DNA from 4 places in the Virgibacillus salinus genome. Region 2 is predicted to be linked to each of the others. Evidence: riboswitches for the same ligand, from Rfam matches in the RefSeq annotation. Region 2 holds a riboswitch; each other region holds the start of a gene.
The links. Region 2 has a riboswitch for S-adenosylmethionine ahead of BLS02_RS13230 (homocysteine S-methyltransferase family protein). Riboswitches for the same ligand answer to the same signal wherever they lie in the genome.
Positions count from the first base shown of each region.

Region 1: it holds a riboswitch for S-adenosylmethionine, as region 2 does, so the genes downstream of both, BLS02_RS06295 (methionine ABC transporter ATP-binding protein) here and BLS02_RS13230 (homocysteine S-methyltransferase family protein) in region 2, are expected to answer to the same signal.
Region 3: it holds a riboswitch for S-adenosylmethionine, as region 2 does, so the genes downstream of both, BLS02_RS04085 (methionine ABC transporter ATP-binding protein) here and BLS02_RS13230 (homocysteine S-methyltransferase family protein) in region 2, are expected to answer to the same signal.
Region 4: it holds a riboswitch for S-adenosylmethionine, as region 2 does, so the genes downstream of both, BLS02_RS02480 (PLP-dependent aspartate aminotransferase family protein) here and BLS02_RS13230 (homocysteine S-methyltransferase family protein) in region 2, are expected to answer to the same signal.

Region 1 is NZ_FNKD01000001.1:1,336,190-1,338,395, reverse strand. Features, by position in the region: gene BLS02_RS06300 (methionine ABC transporter permease) at 1-422, opposite strand, end outside; gene BLS02_RS06295 (methionine ABC transporter ATP-binding protein) at 412-1,443, opposite strand; SAM riboswitch class I at 1,544-1,655, opposite strand; gene BLS02_RS06290 (thioredoxin family protein) at 1,724-2,038, opposite strand; gene BLS02_RS06285 (toprim domain-containing protein) at 2,049-2,206, opposite strand, start outside.
Region 2 is NZ_FNKD01000003.1:238,724-240,929, reverse strand. Features, by position in the region: gene BLS02_RS13235 (3'-5' exonuclease) at 1-404, opposite strand, end outside; SAM riboswitch class I at 946-1,052, shown strand; gene BLS02_RS13230 (homocysteine S-methyltransferase family protein) at 1,132-2,181, shown strand.
Region 3 is NZ_FNKD01000001.1:852,046-854,251, reverse strand. Features, by position in the region: gene BLS02_RS04090 (methionine ABC transporter permease) at 1-271, opposite strand, end outside; gene BLS02_RS04085 (methionine ABC transporter ATP-binding protein) at 261-1,274, opposite strand; SAM riboswitch class I at 1,449-1,559, opposite strand; gene htpX (protease HtpX) at 1,779-2,206, shown strand, end outside.
Region 4 is NZ_FNKD01000001.1:490,169-492,374, forward strand. Features, by position in the region: gene BLS02_RS02480 (PLP-dependent aspartate aminotransferase family protein) at 1-976, opposite strand, end outside; SAM riboswitch class I at 1,074-1,191, opposite strand; gene rarD (EamA family transporter RarD) at 1,477-2,206, opposite strand, start outside.

The DNA of each region.
Region 1 (2,206 bases), on a different contig from region 2:
CGAAAAATAATTGTGCGAGTCTTTGCACCCATAGATTTCGCTGCTTCAATCACTCCCTTATCAACTTCCTTCAATGCAATCTCTACAAGTCGACCATAAAATGGAGCCGCACCAATGATTAAAGCTGGTAATGCTGCATTTGGTCCCCGAATGGTTCCAATCAGAAAGTCAGTAAATGGGAACAAAAGTAATATTAAAATTATAAATGGAATCGCTCTAAATACGTTTACGATTGATGCCACGATTAAATTAAGAAGTTTATTCTGCCAAATACCCCCTTTCATCGTCAGATAAAGTAGTAACCCTAATAGTATTCCGAAAATAAATGTTCCAAATAATGAAAGGATGGTCATGTAAAAGGTTTCGTACGTGGCAACCCATAAATCTTCCATATTCAAATTTGGGAAAAGATTAGTTAGCATCGCGAACCACCTCCACTTCAACTGAGGTCTCATTTGTTATAAAGTCTATAGCTTTATTGATTTCACTCAACTCACCATCAGCCTGAACAAATAGTGTTCCATACGCACCACGCTGCGTTTGGGTGATCTTACCTTGCAGAATGTTAATATCAATTGCAAATCTCTTAGCAACTTGACTAATTAATGCCTGGTTTGTTGTCTCACCAATGAAATGAAGCCGAATAAGCTTACCACTATCATAAGTATCAATTAAATGGGCAACTCCATCATCTTCATCATTGGTTCCCATAACCTGCTCAACGAATTTCTTTGTAACAGGCTTCTCAGGTCGTAAAAAAACATCCAGAACATCGCCTTGTTCAACGATTCTTCCTTCTTCCATTACTGCTACCTGATTACATATTTTGCGAATCACATGCATTTCATGAGTAATTAGAATAACTGTTAAACCAAGCTTTTTATTGATATCAACTAACAAATCTAATATCGAGTTGGTCGTTTCCGGATCAAGTGCTGAAGTTGCTTCATCACACAGCAATACTTTTGGATTATTTGCAAGTGACCTCGCTATCCCAACACGCTGCTTCTGCCCACCACTTAACTGAGAGGGATAAGCACTTTCTCTTCCTGCAAGTCCAACTAATTCGATTAATTCTTGAACACGTTCTTCACGTTCAATTTTTGATACGCCTGCAATCTCCAATGGAAATGCAATGTTATCTTTTACGGTCCGTGACCACAATAAATTAAAATGTTGAAAAATCATGCCTATTTCCTGACGTGCCACTCGAAGTTGTTTTGAATTTAATGCAGTAATTTCCTGCTGATCAATGACGATTTTCCCACCAGTAGGTTCTTCCAGCCGATTGAGCAATCGTACAAATGTACTTTTACCCGCACCACTGTAGCCAATGACACCAAAAATCTCACCTTCATTTATATCAAGGGTTAAATCATCCACTGCTGTAATGTTGCTTTTATTTGATTTAAAAATTTTATTTAAACCCTCTATTGAAATCACAAGTATTCCTCCTTTGCCATCCACTATTATGTCCTACTTAATAAGAAAAACGCCTTTCTGTAAGAGAACAGAAAGACGTAATATATGTAGTCTTTACGTTCCCTTATCTGTCAAAGCAGCTGCTTTGCAGGAGTTGGCACCTTTCAAATAAAAAAACATTTGAGGTTGCCGCGGTTTCATAGGGCCAGCCCCTCCACCGCTCAAGATAAGAGATATAAACTATTTAATTAAAATTCGATAATCCAGATAATAGCACGCATATTATCATGTGTCAATAAAATTATTTATCTGAAAATAAAGCTGGTTCGTAGTCCATTAAGTAGCTATATATATTGGCAATTGATTTAAATGCGTAAATTTTTTCCTTGATCTCGTTACCATCCTTAATTAAAAGACATGGTACACTTTCAATTTGATTATCCTGCATAAACTCCGGGTGCAGCGAGGCATTCATGTCATAAAAAATATCCTGTTTATGAACCGATTCAATCTTATCAAGCATTGATTTTGCCAACGCGCATGTACCACAAAATGGTGTATAAATATATAATAAATAATGATCTTGTTCTAATTGTTCCTCATTAATCTGTTGCAATACTACCACCCTAAATCAAGAATATGGGATTAACCTCGATTCGTTTGCCTACCAATGCCGTTGCAAGAATATTTTCAGGGGTTGTTGCTACTTCACGAAACTCACTGCTCACATAAATGTGTTCAGCATGCGGAAGCTCACGCGTTAACTGTTTGCGCAGTTTTATCC
Region 2 (2,206 bases):
TAACCAGCTACCGTATTTAACTTATGATTCTCTAACTCGGGCCAAACTCTTTTAGAAATATTCACCGTACAAAGATAATCCATTTCAGGATATGTAAGGTTAAAGTAGTCCAATGTATTTCGAATCACACTCATATCAAAACTGGCGTTATGTGCAATAACTATGTTATGAGATAAATAATCATTAAGTGTCGGCCACAATTCTGAGAACGTCGGCGCATCTGCCACATCTTCCTCTCGTATCCCATGAATACGCGTATTAAACGAACTGAAATGCATCATTGGATTTATTAAACTATAAAATTCATCAACAATTCCATTTTCATTGGCGACAACAACACCAATAGCACATGGACTGTTTCTCTTTTCATTCGCCGTCTCAAAGTCAATGGATACGACATTCATGGATTGGCCTCCTCTACAACAATACTCTAACGTAATTTTAACATATCCCTCGTTCAAACAACCCTGAAAAAGGATTTAAATTTTGATGGTGTTTATCTTCGCTGGTTCCCAGGCGAATTCTGCTGATTCCGGGCTATCTAATCCACTTCCGATGCTGTTCGCCCGAACGATTACACCTAATTAAGCAGTATAGTTTAATTAAAGCAAGAAAGTTTAACGCTGTTATGATGAATATTAATGACACAATAGCAAAAATGAGTGGCGAGAGGATCGGAATGTGAATCTCAAAGTAATGGAGCGGATCGTGGTTCCGCTAAATGGGTAAAAATCCGCTCTGTAAGGTTTGAAACGGATCCTCGTTCCGTTATTTACCCAATATCAATGAAAAAAATGGGTAAAAAGGGTGAATAGCGGAATGAGGATCCGGCAAATCAGTGGCTTAAGCTTGTTTAGTAAATCAAAGTGTTTCAAATGCTAAAAATATTCTTGACATTCATTTGCAAGAGTTGTATTGTATTCAATAATACAAAATTGAATAATTTTCTTATCCAGAGAGGTGGAGGGACTGGCCCATTGAAACCTCAGCAACAGATTTTAAATACTGTGCTAATTCCAGAAGCTGAAATGCTTAAAGCTTGAAGATAAGGAGAGTGATACTTAACGGTTTCAAACCCTCTTCTATTTTCAGAAGTGGGTTTTTTTATTTTATTTAAGAGGAGGAAAACGATTGAAGCGCAGTTTAGAAGAACGTTTAAAAGATGGAACTGTTATTGTTGGTGAAGGGTATTTATTTGAATTAGAACGTAGAGGGTATTTGCAAGCAGGATCATTTGTTCCAGAGGTTGCACTTGATAACCCCGAAGCACTGAAACAGGCATATAGGGATTATATGTACGCAGGCTCAGACGTTGTATTAGCCTTTACGTATAATGCACACAGGGAAAAAATGCGCATTATTGGCAAAGAAGATCTATTAGAACCATTAAACCGAAATGCGGTTCGCTTAGCAAAAGAGGTTGCTAAAGAACATCCCAGCGAAGAAGCGTTGGTGGCTGGAAATATCTCAAATACTAATATTTTCGATCCCGAAGACCCTGAATCCAAGACTAAGGTCAGAGGTATTTTTGCCGAAATGATAAAATGGTGTAAGGAAGAGGGCGTCGATTTCATTAATGGGGAAACGTTCTATTACCATGAAGAGGCACAAATAGCCCTGGAAGAAATTCTGAAACAGGATTTACCAGCAGTCATCACGTTTGGACTAATGGGAGAGAATGTATTGAGGGATGGCTACACTGTTGAAGAATCCTGTAAAATACTTTCTGAAAGTGGCGCACTGGTTGTGGGCATGAATTGTTTCCGTGGTCCTGAAACGATGCAACCTTACCTTGCTGACATACGTAACAATGTAGATGGCTATGTGGGTGGACTCCCTATCCCATACCGTACTTCAGAGGAAAACCCGACATTCTTTAATTTACCGGATGGAGGATGCAGCTGCCATCTGCCTTTAGAAACAACTTTTCCGACTGCGCTTGATCCGCTTTACCATAACCGATACGAACTGGCAGCCTGGGCAAAAGAGGCAAACGACATCGGGATAAATTATATCGGCCTATGTTGCGGAGCATCACCAGCAATGCTGCGTTCAGTAGCTGAAGCTGTTGGAGTTAAAACAGTAAACTCAAAATATTCCCCAGACATGGAGAAGCATTTCTTGTTTGGGACAGACAAAACACTTCAAGAACATAATCAGAGCTACCGGTTAAAAGCTTAAAAAAATACAATTCTACAAAACTAAA
Region 3 (2,206 bases), on a different contig from region 2:
TTGTCGTACCTAAAAGACTGTTCGTTAACGGTAATAGGAAAACAAGCAGAATGATAAACGGAATTGACCGAACAAGATTGGTAATCACCCCTGCAACGCTTTTCACAAGTTTATTTTCCAAAAAGAACCCTTTGTCCGTTACATATAAAATTATTCCAAGTGGAAGACCGATTACAATAGCAACCAATAATGCTACTCCAACCATATAAAGTGTTTGAAAGAAAGCAGTATTCAGTTCCGGTAAGATTTCAATCAAGCGACTAAATTCCATTTTGAATCACCTCCACCTGTTTCACCCTATCCTCTAAATAAGCGATAGCTTTTTCAATTTCATCCTTATCACCATTTAACTCCATAATAAAAATACCAAGTGGAGCATCCTGTATGTATTCAACTTTCCCATGTAAAATATTCGCACTAACTCGAAAGCCCTGCATCATATCGGATACGATTGCTTCCTCAGCAAGCTTTCCGCGAAATTGAAGCTTAACCAATGTACCTTTGCATGATTCAAGCAATTTTTCAGGCAAAGAAAATTGCAATACTGTTTCAATAAAGTTCTTCGTTAACTCCTCCTTTGGATCAGAGAAGATATCATAAACAGGTCCTTCTTCAATAATTCGCCCATCCTGCATCACAGCACACCGTTGACAAATTTCCTTGACAACCTCCATCTCATGGGTAATGACAACAATTGTGATACCAAGCTCTTTATTAATTTTTTTCAATAAAGCTAAAATAGATTTGGTGGTACTTGGATCGAGCGACGATGTTGCCTCGTCACAAAGCAATACTTTAGGATTATTCGCAAGCGCCCTGGCTATACTGACACGTTGCTTCTGACCACCGCTTAACTGTGATGGATAATGATTAATCTTGTCAGATAAACCAACCAGTTCCAATAATTCTACCACCCTATCTTTTCGGGCAACCTTATCAATTCCAGCAGCCTTTAACGCGAACGAAACATTTTCAAAAACCGTTTTAGAAGCAACTAAATGAAATCCTTGAAAAATCATCCCAATCGATTGTCTTGCTGTTCGCAAAGCTTTTGGAGGTAAGGTTAACAAATTCACACCATCAACGAGGACTGCTCCTGAAGTCGGCCGTTCCAAAATGTTCATGCATCGAAGCAACGTGCTTTTACCTGCGCCACTATAGCCGACAATTCCATATACCTCCCCTTTGCTCACATTTAGAGATACGTCGTCTACACCCACAACCTTTTGATGCTTCGATTGGTATACCTTTTCTATCTCTTGAAGTTCTATCATCACCTAACCTCCTTTAGATTAGAAAACTTGGCATTTGTTAAAAGAATTCTTTTGAAAGCTTATTTAGCTTTCTTAGAACCTCTGATAATTTTTGGGATGCAAGTCTTCCTTAATGGCGAATGCCTAAAAAACCCCCTCTTCCAAAATGAAAGAGGGGGTTGATTATGTATTCAATCCTTATCTCTCAGAATGGTAAACATCATTCTGCAGGAATTAGCACCACACCTTAAAGGTAGGTTGCTGTGACATCGTAGAGCCTGATCCCTCCGTCACTCTGGATAAGATATTTAATTTTTTTAATTAGTACGACTAATATTATATTTATTCCGTATTTTTGTCAACAGCAAATTTTTAACAATGCAACTTACTTCTCTACTGTAGTGAAATCATGGTAAACTAGAATCGTATATATTAGCAGTTAAAAAAATTACTGCATAAGTGCAACTAAGGCACTCGACATTAAAGCTTGGTGAATGCCAAGTCTTATAAAAATGGGGGAAATGAATGGGTAAACGAATATTACTTTTTATAATAACAAACATTCTAGTTTTAACGACGATTATAATCGCCTGGTCGCTAATTACAACTTATACAGGGATTAGCGGTTCGTTTGAAAATAGCAGTGGTTATTTGGGAATTGATTATGCATCACTAATGGTATTCAGCTTGCTGGTAGGTTTCATAGGATCGTTCTTCTCACTGGCAATATCACGCTGGATTGCCAAGAAAATGATGAAGGTCAAAGTGCTGGATCCGAATGGCCAATTATCAGCACATGAACGCGCTGTAGTTGAAAAGGTTCATCGACTTTCTCGTGCAGCTGGATTAGTTCATATGCCTGAGGTTGGAATTTACCAATCTGGCGAAGTCAATGCATTTGCGACAGGCCCTACCAAGAAACGATCGCTTGTTGCTGTTTCAGCTGGTCTATT
Region 4 (2,206 bases), on a different contig from region 2:
GATGATCCTGTAACCCAGGAAAATTAACCCATTCAACTGCAGGATGTTTTTGTAAATATGCTGCAACTTCTTCGGCGTTTTTGTTATGGCGCTCAACACGTAAGTGCAATGTTTCCAGTCCTTGTAAAAACAGGAATGCATTCTGTGGACTTAGGCAGGCACCTATATCGCGCAGCAGCTGCACGCGCAGTTTGGTTGCGAACGCTGCCGGCCCAATATCGACGTAGCGAAGTCCGTTGTAACTCTCGTCGGGTTCAGTAAAGACTGGGAATTTACCGTTCCCCCAATTGAACCTACCGCCATCAACGACAACGCCGCCGATAGTTGTACCATGACCGCCGATCCACTTAGTAGCTGAATGTACAACAATATCCGCTCCCCATGTCAGTGGCTTCGTATTGTATGGAGTCGCAAATGTATTGTCAATGATTAATGGAACCCCGTTGTCATGAGCAATTCCTGCAATTTTTTCAACGTCCAGCACATTTAGACTTGGATTTGTGATAATCTCTCCGAAAATAGCTTTCGTTTTTTCGGTAATTGCAGTAGTAATAGTCTCTGGATCTGTTCCATCAACAAATTTAACGTCGATTCCGTATCGAGGGAGAGTGTTAGCAAACAGGTTATACGTCCCACCGTATAGATTACTGTCAGCAACGATCTCATCACCACTGCTTGCAAGATTTAAAATGGCCAATGTAATGGCTGACATCCCGGATGAAGTTGCAACTGCGGCTACGCCATCTTCCAGTAATGCGATTCGCTGTTCGAATGCATCAACTGTCGGATTCATGATTCGTGTATAAATATTACCTGGTTCTTGTAGCCCGAAAAGATTTTGTGCATGTTCGGTGTCCCGAAAAACGTAGGAAGTAGTTTGATAGATGGGTACCGCACGTGATCCGGTTGTTGGATCTGGTTCCTGACCTCCGTGAAGTAACTGTGTTTCCTGATTGTGCAAATGAAAATTTGACATGATAAATTCCTCCTTTAGATTTTACTGTTTTCTGGAGGGAGAGGAGATAATAAAAAGCCCTCTTCCTAAGAAGAGGGCGTAATATGTAACGATCCTCCCCTTATCTTCCAGATCATACTTGACCTGTAGGATTTAGCACCTTACTAAGCATTAGTTAAGCTTTTAAGGTTGCCGGGTTTCACAGGGCCTATTCCCTCCACCACTCTCGATAAGAGATGTAACTTTATTGGCAGTTAAGAAAGTATAAATCCTTTCTTGCTGCATAATTGCAACTAAGGCTTGGCGATAAGCCAAGTTTTCTAAAGTTATTGAACATTATATACGCAGGAATGATTGTACGTCAAGTGAATTCTGAAAATTGATTTAATTTTGGCTGATTTAAGTTTGTTGCCGAATAAAAAATTGACAGCTACGCAAGACTCCGGAAGCAAGGAACGAGCTGAGGAGGCTTGCTGCTTGCCCGCGGAAAGCGAGTATATTTTCACTGCGTCATTAAGAGCCTAATTTTTCTCCCTAAGCCGACCTGAACTACGATGTGCAGATGACATGTATATAAATAGTGCTATCCAGATTAATGCGAACGATATAAAATGCGCCAGTGAAAAAGTCTCCTGATAAACAAACACACCTAGAACTAGCATGATAGTTGGTGCGATATATTGAAGGAATCCTACCATTGATAATGGGATTCGTTTCGCGCCGCTTGCAAACAATAATAGTGGAATCGCTGTAACGACACCAGCGCCAAACAGTAATAACCCAAAACTGGAGAACATTGGATCAGATGCCAATGAACTGCCAGGGATAGATAGTAAATAAATAAGAGCAATAGGAGTTACAATCATTGTCTCGATAGTTAGACCGAACATTGCACTAACATCTACAGTTTTTTTTAGCAATCCGTAAATTGCAAAACTGAATGCTAACAATAGTGATACCCACGGAAAGACACCATAACTGATTGTCAAATTAATAACACCAACTGCAGCAAGTAGAAATGATAGCATCTGGCCACGTGTTAATGTTTCTTTTAGCACAATCATTCCTAATAAAATACTTACAAGCGGGTTTATGTAATAACCGAGGCTTGCCTGAATTACATGTTCATTGTTAACCGCCCATATAAAGGTAAGCCAATTGATGCTAATGGCAACTGATGCGAATGTAATTCCAGTCAATTTTTTTCTATCGTTTAAAATAATTCTGCATTCCTTTAGGAAAAGCTTCCAT